One region of the Vreelandella sp. L-15 genome, then DNA from elsewhere that is predicted to be linked to it. Evidence: predicted binding sites of a transcription regulator. Region 1 holds the regulator's gene; the other holds the start of a gene.

Region 1 (5,546 bases):
ATAGCGCCCCGCGGGCCTGGTTTAAGCTCCACGACGGTATCCGTGAAGATGCTGCGCAAACCGTAGCCGCCCTGCAGGCCAGAGGGCTTAACGTTGAGTTACTGTCAGGCGATACGCAGGAAGCCGTAGAGAGCTTAGCCGAGCAGCTCAACATCACCACCTGGCACGCGGGCAAATCACCAGAGGGCAAGCTGGAGCGGCTGCGTGAGCTGCAGGCGCAGGGCGAACGTGTGGTCATGATTGGCGACGGCATTAACGATGTACCGGTGCTCGCCGGTGCCGATGTGGCCATTGCCATGAATGGCGCCACCGACTTGGCACGCACTCGGGCCGATGCGGTCTTGCTCAGCCCACGCTTAATGCGTATTTTCGAGGCCATCGAGATTGCCAGCGCCACTCGGCGCATCATGCGCCAAAATATGATTTGGTCGGTTTGCTATAACTTCTCTGCGCTTCCCCTGGCCGCGATGGGGCTGGTACCGCCTTGGTTGGCGGCGATCGGTATGTCGCTAAGCTCTCTCTTCGTGGTAGGTAATGCGCTGCGCCTCACGCGCTGGCGTACCTCACCCGCTCCTCAGATAGCCCCAGCCACACCGGTGACCGTATGACCATTCTCTACCTACTGATTCCGCTGTCGCTGATTCTGTTGGGGCTGGCAGTGTGGGCGTTCTTCTGGGCCGTGAAGAATGACCAGTTCGACGACTTGGAAGGCCCTGCCCATCGCATTCTGTTCGACGACGATGAGAACGATCTCACCCCCGAACAGCGCGCCGAGCGCAAAAAAGGTACCAAGCCACCCCGTGACCGTGAGCCACCGCCGTGAACCCGACCGGACTTGACCTGCCGCCGTTGATGGCGGCGTTTGTGTTTGGCCTGATGGGGGGTGCTCACTGCATTGGCATGTGCGGCGGCATCATGAGTGCGCTCACCTTTGCCGTGCCGCCCAGCATGCGCCACCCAGCTCGCATGGGGGGATTGCTGCTCAGCTATAACACGGGCCGTATCCTGAGCTATATGACGGCAGGGGCCTTGGTGGCCGCGCTCGGCACCTTAGTCTCACTGTCACCTCAGGTGCGTATCGCGCTGCAGGTCGTCGCGGCGGTGATGCTGATCCTAATGGCGCTGTATATCGCCAACTGGTGGAAAGGGCTATTGAAAGTCGAAGCCGTGGGGCGCAGGCTATGGCGCTTCATCGAACCCGTCGGGCGGCGTTTGATGCCCGTGGTTCACCTGCCGCAAGCCTTTGCGCTCGGTGCCCTGTGGGGCTGGCTGCCTTGTGGGCTGGTGTACTCGATGCTCGCCTGGAGCTTGGCCATCGCCGACCCGCTACAAGGGGCGCTATTGATGGGGGCCTTCGGCCTGGGAACGCTGCCTGCCCTGTTAGCCACGGGTCTGGCCGCCCGCCAGCTCAGCCAGTTAATTCGTCACCCGGCGACTCGTAGCCTTGCGGCGCTGACGATTATCGGTTTTGCCCTGTGGCAGCTTTGGGCGCTGATGCCCCATGCCGGGCATTAAGAGCTTACCCATCAAACTCCTCTAGACAATACTCAATATAAACATCCTATCGCTTGATATAGCTCAACGCTTTCCCTTCTACGCTGACGTAGCATTCCAACACGCGTTCGAGCTGCGAAGCTCGTCGCTTATGTTGATCGGTTCTTGCTTTGCCCTGCTACTTAGGAGCGCTCCTTATGCCCGTTCATGCCACTGCTGCTCTCGCTCACCCTATTTCCGCAGCGGTTGAGGCCACCGCCTGGGATGACGCCCTGATACGCCGCTACGACACCAGCGGCCCTCGCTACACCTCATACCCTACAGCACTCTCATTTCACGACCAGTTCACCGCTGACGATATGACCCAGGCGCTTGAACGCAGCAATGCCAGCCAAAAGCCGCTCTCACTTTATGTTCATGTACCCTTTTGTCGCAAAATCTGTTTTTACTGCGCGTGCAATAAAATCGCCACGAAAAATACAGCCCTCGCAGAGCCCTACTTATCTCGGCTGGATCGAGAAATGGTGCTGACCTCCCGGCACCTTGATACAAAGCGGCCAGTGCAGCAGCTGCATTGGGGCGGCGGCACGCCGACGTTCTTAACCCTGGCGCAGATGAGCGATTTAATAGACCGCCTGGATGCACGGTTTGGCTTATCGAGCGCACCGGACCGCGACTACGCTATTGAAATTGACCCACGCGAAGCGGATGTCTTTACCCTGCGCCACCTGCAGTCGCTGGGCTTTAATCGCTTAAGCCTGGGCGTTCAGGATCTCAACCCACAGGTGCAGGCAGCGATTAATCGCGTGCAGCCACGGGTGCTCACTGAAACCTTGATGGATGAGGCGCACCGGCTTGGTTTTCGCTCGCTCAACCTCGATTTAATTTATGGCCTGCCTTTTCAAACCGAGCAAAGCTTCGCTGATACCCTAAGCCAAGTGATTGAACTGAGCCCGGCACGGCTGTCGGTCTTTAACTATGCCCATATGCCAACCCGCTTTGCGCCCCAACGGCGTATTAATGAAGCCGACCTGCCCAGCGCGGATGAAAAACTGGCTATTTTGCGTACCACTATTGAGATGCTGACCCAAGCGGGTTATGTACATATTGGTATGGATCACTTTGCTCGCCCAGAGGACAGCTTGGCTCAGGCACAGCGCTACGGTACGCTGCAGCGCAACTTCCAGGGCTACTCAAGCCATTCCCAGTGCGACTTGATTGGTTTGGGGGTGTCGGCTATTTCTCGGGTAGACGACGTTTACGCACAAAACCCCACTCAGCTGTCCCACTATGAAGCTGCCTTAGATGAAGGTAGGCTAGCGACTGTAAAAGGGTTACTCTTAAATAAGGATGACCTAATGCGCAGAGAGGTGATTGAGCGCTTAATGTGCGATATGGCCATTGACCTTGAAGCAATAGGCCAGCGTTGGCAGATAAATGCCACTGACTACTTTTCAACCGCTCTTGAACGGTTGAAAACCGCCGAGCAGGATGGCTTGTTAGTGCGCCAAGGCCTCTATTTACAAGCTACGCCCACCGGGCGGCTGTTGATTCGGCACTTAGCCATGGCCTTCGATAATCACCTGCAACATCAGGGCAACCAACGCTACTCGAAGATTTTATAAGCGTATCGAGACACCTACCCCCTGCGCCTATGATGGCTAATAAAAAGGGAGCACCACATGTCATATCCTGCCAGCCAACGACGTTCACTGCTGCAAGAGGCGCGCTGCCAAACCTGTAGCCTAAGCTCGCTGTGCCTACCGCTTGCCCTAGAGCTTGAGGATATGAGCCAGTTCGATGCGATTATCCGCCGCCGCTCGCCGTTGAAAAAAGGCGAGCGGCTGTTTCGCCAAGGAGATCCTTTCACCAGCGTTTACGCGGTGCGCTCTGGCAGCTTGAAGCAGGTGACTAGCGAAGGGAATGGCAACGACCAGCTCACCAATTTCTTTCTACCCAGCGAGCTGGTGGGTCTGGATGGGATTGACGAAGAACACTACCCCGGCACCGTGATTGCCCTGGAAACCACCACGGTATGCGAAATTCCGTTTGACCGTTTGGACTCGCTCTCCGAGGAGCTGCCCGAACTGCGCGGCCAGCTTTACCGCAGCATGAGCAAGGAACTACGAGACGACCGGCGGATGATGCGTTTACTGTCACGCAAAACTGCCGATCAGCGGCTGGCCAGCTTTTTGATTACACTTTCTGACCGTTTTCGGCGCCGGGGCTACTCCCCCTATAGCTTCCGGCTTTCCATGTCACGGGCAGATATGGGCAACTATCTAGGCCTCGCGGTGGAGACGGTTAGCCGTATTCTTAGCCGCTTTCAGCAGCAAAACGTGGTGGCCGTCTCCGGGCGCGAGGTCAATATTTTGGATATGCAGCGCCTCATCACCCTAGCTGAAGAGGAAGCCCAGGCGGTTAACTCACGTTAAACGCCTGAATGCGCCCTTCCATCAATGCGGCCTGCTTCGCTTCCAGACCGGCAAAATCAAACAGCTCACGGTCGGCAAGCTGCGAAGGGGCAACGTTGGTCACCGCTTTGAACATACTTTCCAACCGGCCGGGGTGTTTTTTATCCCACTCCGCCAGCATCTCTTTGACAACCTGGCGCTGCATATTGGGCTGAGAGCCGCACAGGTTGCAGGGAATGATCGGAAACTCCATCAGCCTCGAAAACTCCGCAATATCCGCCTCTTTGCAGTAGGCCAGCGGGCGAATCACGATGTTTTTACCATCATCCGAGAGCAGCTTCGGTGGCATGGCTTTTAAGGTGCCTTATATGCCAAATTTTTTAAAAGAGGAAGAGTGAGTGAGTAAAGCATTACAATACAGTCACTTAATTTTCTTTCTTCTAAAGAAAACAAACACAAGCCATACAAAAAATTCATTTTTTGTAAAAAAAAGCTTTAAGCAAATGCAGTTGATCAAAATATAACCAAAGACAGCCCAGATACACCAATGTATTCTTTACAAAATCATAGGTTGATTGCTTCTATAAAATTGGTCGAAGAAACATCTACACTGCCAGTATGGTTCGAGATGACTTTACTAGACCTGTCGATATCGAGATTGTGGAAATCGAAAAGATTTAAGTCAGCTAGTTGGCTTGGACTTACATTCTGGATACCGTTAAATATGTTTTCAATACAACCCGCTTTTTGTTTTTCCCAGCCTGCCAACATGTTTTTTATATTCTGTCTTTGTAAGTTCTCCTGAGAACCACAAAGATTACATGGAATAATTGGAAATTCTACAATTGATGCCAGCTTAGCAATATCTTTCTCACGACAATAAGAAAGCGGTCTTATTACAATATTTCTGCGATCATCACTTAGCAGCTTAGGAGGCATTGCCTTTAACTTACCGTTAAAAAACATATTCAAAAAAAGAGTTTCTACAATGTCATCCATGTGATGGCCAAGAGCTATTTTTGTAGCCCCAATCTCCTCAGCAAACCCATATAGAGAACCCCTTCTAAGTCTCGAACAAAGTGAACAAGTAGTTTTCCCTTCAGGAGTTTTCTCTTTAACAATTGAATATGTATCCTTATCCATAATATAATAATCAATATTATTCTTTTTGAAGAAGCCAGGAAGAACATGCTCCGGAAAACCGGGTTGTTTTTGGTCGAGATTCACAGCGACCACATCAAAATTAATCGGTGCTACTCTCTTCAAATACAACAGAGTATCAAGCATAACAAATGAATCTTTGCCACCACTTATGGCAGCCATTACTTTGTCACCATCTTCAATCATAGAATAATCACAAACAGCTCTCCCAGCGTTAGCCCTTATTTTTTTATAAAGCTTGTTCAAATCCATCTTTTCTTTAGGCTTCATAAACCACCATTAAAATAAAAGTTATAAATAAATAACAAATCAAAATCTTCATAACCAATATTCTAAATCAGATGGCATAAATTTTCGACAGATGAATTGAGATATTCGATGGGAGATAGAGTGTTTCAAATTCGTGACTACTCCCCGCCCTAAGCGCTGACGCGCCACGGGCGAGGCTTCCCACTTCTCAGGCAGCTGCCGACGATG
Region 2 (5,546 bases), on a different contig from region 1:
CCACTGAGTCCTTTGGCCATCTTGGCAAGCGGGTCAGCGTAGCCTACTGCAAAGGTGGCGGCACCGCCTGCGGCAGCAGCGCCTTTGAGAAACCGGCGGCGTGAGGGGTCTTGAGCAGACTTAGCCATGGTTAGGCGCTCCTTGTTCGGCGTTAAGCGAGTCACTGGGTGTATTAGTGTCGAAAGAGGGCGGCGGTTTAACGCCACCTTGCAGGGCTTGCCGCCATGGGATAAATAGCTCAATCAGTAAGATAGCGGCGAGCCAAAGCCCAAACGTACCGACAATACCTAACAGTCCGGAAGAGCCAGCGGGGATGCCATAGTGGTGAAAGCCTGCGCTGTTACGGGCGACGTGCTGAACGTCCATCAGCACCACCCAACGGAACATCCAGCCCATATGAATGGCTACCAAACCAAGTAGCCAAGCCCAGGCAAACAGTGCGGGTTGGCGTTGGGTAGAGCGTGAGAGTAACCACGCCACCGCTATAAAGAGCGTTATGCCAGTAATACCGCCCCACAGCGCGGTGCTACGCCAGGAGGGACTGTGACGAACAGACTCCAGCGCTGCTGCGACCGAGCCAATGTTGGCGTTAATACCATCCAGGTACCAGCTAGCCGCGATTAAACCCGCCACGGCACAGAAGGCGAGTAGGACATACAGCGTTTGCCGAACGGTGGCGTGCGAACACAGCCCGCTTACCTGGTTGAGTACCAACACCAGCCCTGCTGCCGCGATGAAGCCTGTCGCGACCAGCATGGGCGGAAGCCATACGGTGTTCCATAGCGGGCGTGCTTTCACAATGGCAAGCTCCGCGCCGGTATAAAGCATAATGCCGCTGGAAAGCAGTAGTGCGGCTACCCCCACGATGGCCACCAGTGCCCTTGGGGTAGCGCTATCGCCCAGGCTTAGCCATTTAGCCACCCATCCGCTCAGCCCTGGCGCATTGCGCTGGGCCTGGAGCGCCGGGCGCCAAGCCAGCCAGGCAAGGCCCAGTACGCTGACGAGATAGAGCGGCAGAACCACACTGCCGATGGACATCCACGAGTGGGTGTTGGCGTAAGCATAAAAGTGCCAAAAGCGCAGCGGTTGGTGTAGATCTGCAAGTAGTGCAACAGGTGCGACCAGCGTGGTGCTGACGCAAGCGATGAGTGCAAGACGTGCGGTGGGCAGCCACGCTTTTTTGCCGAAGATTAACGCGGGGGCTGCAAGCCAGAGACTCGCGTAGGAGACGGCGATCATGAAAAAGTACTGTACTGCCCAGGGGTACCAGGCAATGTCATAACGCGGGGCGAGCAGTTCAATGGTGGAATTCATAGCCCATCTCCTGGCCGTGGGGATCAAACACTTCAAGCGCCACGGGTTCCGCCACGGGGCGTGTAGTGAAGCGTTCATCCATCCCGAGGTAGAACACTTGGGGAAGCGTGTTTTTTTCTGGCTGAAGTACCATCAGTGCATCACGGTGCTCTTGAATCATGCGGCTGATTTGGCTGTCAGGATTGCGCATATCACCAATAATCCGCGCACCTCCAACACAGCTTTCAACACACGCGGGCAGTAGCCCTGCCTCTAAACGGTGCGCGCAGAACGTGCATTTGTCGGCGGTTTGGGTGCGCTCGTTAATAAAGCGGGCGTCGTAAGGGCAGGCGTTAACGCAATAAGCGCAGCCCACGCAGCGGTCGCTGTCCACCACCACGATGCCATCCTGCTGTTGGTAGGTAGCTTCAACGGGACAAACGGGTACGCAGGGCGGGTTTTCGCAGTGATTGCACAGCCTGGGCAGCATAAACGTGGCCAGCTCACCGCTCTCCTGGTGCTGCACTTCGTACTGGGAGACCGTGGTGCGAAACTGGCCAAGCGGGGCGGCGTTCTCAATATGGCACGACACCGTGCAAGCCTGGCAGCCGATACACTGGCGAAGATCAATCAGCATGCCGTAGCGCTTTGTGGGATCACCTTCGCGCCGGGCAGGCTGCTGATTAATGCCTGCATGGGCAAGGCTAGAAAAGGGTACCAGTGCAGCGCCTGCACTTAAGCGGGCCAGCTGGCCGAGTAGCGAGCGGCGTATGGCGTCCATAGCGCCTCCTTAGCGGGTAAAACGTCATTCGCAGGGGCGAATGGTCGGGGTACGCTAAGACTACGCCTTACGTTGAAGGGGAAAGTTGATTCTCGTCAATGAGTTAGCGAGCTTTTCTTAATGATCACTTAATCTTAAAACGCTAACTGATTGTTTTCATGAAAGATGTCCTATTAAGCGTGACAAACAAAAACAGGCTGACCCAATGGGCCAGCCTGTATCGAAAGGGGGTAGATTCTGATGTAGTAGCTGCGGCTATGGCGCCTCCAGCTCTAGGGTGCGACGCAGGACATTGAGTTCATCGATGTCCAGGTGCTCTAGCCTTCCGGCGAGCAGGTCGCTGATCTTTTGAACGGGTAAGCCAGCCTGGCGGGCTATTTCGCGGCTTCCCAGATCTGATACGGCGATCAGGCGGGTAATAATACGCATGAGGCGCGTACGTTTTTCTAGTTCCCTGACATCGAGGTCAGGGCTGCTTCGCGGAGGATCTAATGATTCTGCGTGAGCAGTTGAGTATGCCGTACTCATGTGACTCCATCAGTCGGAAATGACAAACACACAATGCCGCCAACTCACGCGGTTTTCAATGCCTAATTTGATGAAAATTTCACGCAGCGAGTAACACCCGCAAATGCCCGTGGCTCTGGTAAACTATGCGCCTTCCTATTTCTGAGTGAGCTGCGCACTGTGCGCGGCTTATGGACTGCTTTCTAGCTTAAATAGGCCGTTGGCCGAGGAGTTTTGCATGTCGAACAGCGCACCCAAGGTGGGCGTGATCATGGGGTCGAAGTCTGATTGGCCGGTCATGGAGCACGCGGTGGCGATGTTAGAGCGGTTGGGCGTTCCCTACGAAACCCGTGTGGTATCGGCGCATCGCACACCCGACCTGCTGTTCGAATATGCAAAAAGTGCCGCTGAGCGTGGCCTGCAGGTGATTGTGGCAGGCGCAGGCGGTGCCGCTCATTTGCCGGGTATGGTCGCATCACAAACGGCACTGCCGGTGCTGGGTGTGCCGGTGGAGTCTAAAGCGCTGAAGGGCTTGGATTCACTGCTTTCCATCGCCCAAATGCCGGGTGGTATTGCGGTAGGCACCCTGGCTATTGGCAAAGCCGGTGCCACCAACGCAGGCCTGCTGGCCGCACAAATTGTGGGTCTTCAGGACAGCGCCGTGCGCGAAGCTGTTGAGGCGTTCCGCGCCGAGCAGACCCAGTTGGTGCTGGATAACCCCGACCCGCGCCCTGACGTAGACTCCTCGGCCCAATAGGTAGCCATCATGAGCGCACAGAGTGCAAAACATATGATTGCAAAAAACATTGGTGTCCTCGGTGCAGGCCAACTCGGGCGTATGCTGGCGCTGGCAGGTTATCCGCTGGGCAACACCTTCACCTTTTTAGATACCACCGGTAACCCCAGCGCGGGTATCGGCGAGGTGATTGTCGACCCGGAGAACCAGCATCTGGCGGCGTTTCTGGATAAGGTCGATGTAGTGACCTATGAATTCGAGCACCTCCCCGTTGAGTTGGTAAAGCAGATTGAGCAGCACAAGCCGGTTTATCCCGGCAGTCGCGCTATTGCGGTGTGCCAAAACCGTGTAGAAGAGAAAACGCTGTTTGATCGCTTGGGTATTCCCACGCCGGCCTATCGCGTGGTGGAAAGTGCTGAGCAGCTCGCTGCCGCCGCCGCTGAGCTTGGTTGCCCGGTAGTGGCCAAATCAGTCACGGAAGGCTACGACGGCAAAGGGCAGGCGGTGCTGAAAGCACCGGAACAGGCTCAAGAGGCGTGGGACTCGATTGGCCATACGCAGCTCATCGTCGAGGCGTTTGTCGATTTTGTGCGCGAAGTATCGATGATTGCGGTGCGTGGCCGCGATGGGGAAGTGGTGTTCTACCCCATGGCAGAGAACCAGCACGTGGGCGGCATCCTACGCTACTCCGTGGCCCCACTGCCGGATTTAGACCCCAGCGTTCAACAAACCGCCGACAGCTACATTCGTGCGCTGCTGGATGAGCTGGATTACGTGGGCGTGCTGGCGCTGGAGCTGTTCCAAACCCGCGACGGCAGCCTGCTGGCCAACGAAATGGCCCCCCGGGTGCATAACTCCGGCCACTGGACGATGGATGGCGCGGCTACCAGCCAGTTCGAGAACCATCTGCGGGCAGTTCAAGGCTTGCCGTTAGGCGCAACCAACGCCATTGCGCCCACCTGCATGGTGAATGTGATTGGCCTGGAAGGTGATAACGCCGCGCTGCTGGCCATTGCCGACACCCACCTGCATCGCTATGACAAAGCCGAGCGCCCAGGGCGTAAGCTGGCTCACGTTAACGTCGTGGCGTCGAGTCACGCCGAGCTGCTTGAAAAAGTGCGTGCTTGTCAGGCGTTGATACCCGATGCGCCCCCCGTTGAGTGGAGTTTTGAATCTACGTTATGAACAACGAAGCCGCCTGAAAAGGCGGCTTTTTAATTGTGCGCCAGGCATGGCGCGCAGCGCCTTGACTGGCGCTATTCCTGAGGGTGGTGCCTCACAGGATGACTTGGGGGTGAAAGTCCCCTACGGACCCTGATAGCGGGAACCGTTAGCTGAACAGCAAGGGTGTCTGCCGCAAGGCAGAATCCGAAGGAAGCTGAAGGCAAACTCCCGGCCCGACGAACAGAAATCGCATACGAGGCTATCGCACCCGGGCGAGAGTGCAATGATCCTCAAAGCCCCATAGCTATCCGGAAGGGGCGATAGTAAATGCGGCGGGTAGGTGGGAGGAAGGTCGCGCGTCTTACCCTGGGAGGTCTGGTGGTCTGCCACGGTGCTACCGGCGTTGAGAGGCGACGGGATGGATCACCAGACGTCAGCAGAGGCCATAGTAAGTGCCGGTTCACCACGGCACCAAGGGCCGAACATGAAGAACCGCGAGTAGGCGATAACGTCTCGAGGATCGATCATGAAGACAGAAACCGACGCTAATACCGTCACTCACCCAGAGGGGCAGGAGCAGAACTCCACGCCCCGGCCGGTGAGCGTCGAGACGATCCCGGCGTCGCTATCGTGGACGAAAGCGGAGTCAGCCTCGCTCATGGAACGGGTCGTTGACCCGGTGAACATGGAGGGAGCTTACCGTAAGGTGGTTGCCAACAAAGGGGCACCGGGTGTCGATAGCATGACGGTGCACCAGTTAGCGGGCCACCTAAAGCAGTACTGGCCAACGCTGCGCGAGCGGCTATTGGCCGATGCGTATCACCCCAGCCCGATCCGAGCAACCACGATCCCTAAGCCCAAGGGTGGGACGCGGCAGCTCGGTATTCCCACGGTTACCGACCGCCTAATCCAGCAAGCGCTGTCCCAGGTACTGATGCCGATCTTCGACCCGGGCTTCTCCGAGTCGAGTTACGGCTACCGCCCCAAGCGGAGCGCCAAGCAGGCCGTCTCGGCCATGAAGGCCCACGTCACCGCCGGTCACCGCTGGGTGGTCGATCTTGACCT

The links. The regulator FNR, encoded in region 1, switches genes on or off when oxygen is low (the NO sensors DNR and NnrR bind a similar motif). The targets are predictions, from matches to a motif close to TTGATNTANATCAA.
Region 2: a site for FNR is predicted at 2,160-2,173, ahead of dsrO (sulfate reduction electron transfer complex DsrMKJOP subunit DsrO). Genes of this name have one in related genera too.

What each region holds. Positions count from the first base shown of each region.
Region 1 covers NZ_JBSXNN010000040.1:89,932-95,477, forward strand. Annotated here, with positions in the region: gene AC13CY_RS05195 (heavy metal translocating P-type ATPase) at 1-608, shown strand, start outside; gene ccoS (cbb3-type cytochrome oxidase assembly protein CcoS) at 605-823, shown strand; gene AC13CY_RS05205 (sulfite exporter TauE/SafE family protein) at 820-1,515, shown strand; gene hemN (oxygen-independent coproporphyrinogen III oxidase) at 1,692-3,119, shown strand; gene fnr (fumarate/nitrate reduction transcriptional regulator Fnr) at 3,177-3,929, shown strand; partial or broken gene AC13CY_RS05220 (tRNA 2-thiocytidine biosynthesis protein TtcA) at 3,916-4,272, opposite strand; gene ttcA (tRNA 2-thiocytidine(32) synthetase TtcA) at 4,473-5,339, opposite strand.
Region 2 covers NZ_JBSXNN010000099.1:782-6,327, reverse strand. Annotated here, with positions in the region: gene AC13CY_RS15715 (molybdopterin dinucleotide binding domain-containing protein) at 1-128, opposite strand, end outside; gene nrfD (NrfD/PsrC family molybdoenzyme membrane anchor subunit) at 121-1,314, opposite strand; gene dsrO (sulfate reduction electron transfer complex DsrMKJOP subunit DsrO) at 1,298-2,074, opposite strand; gene AC13CY_RS15700 (XRE family transcriptional regulator) at 2,330-2,602, opposite strand; gene purE (5-(carboxyamino)imidazole ribonucleotide mutase) at 2,820-3,338, shown strand; gene AC13CY_RS15690 (5-(carboxyamino)imidazole ribonucleotide synthase) at 3,372-4,502, shown strand; partial or broken gene ltrA (group II intron reverse transcriptase/maturase) at 5,008-5,546, shown strand, end outside.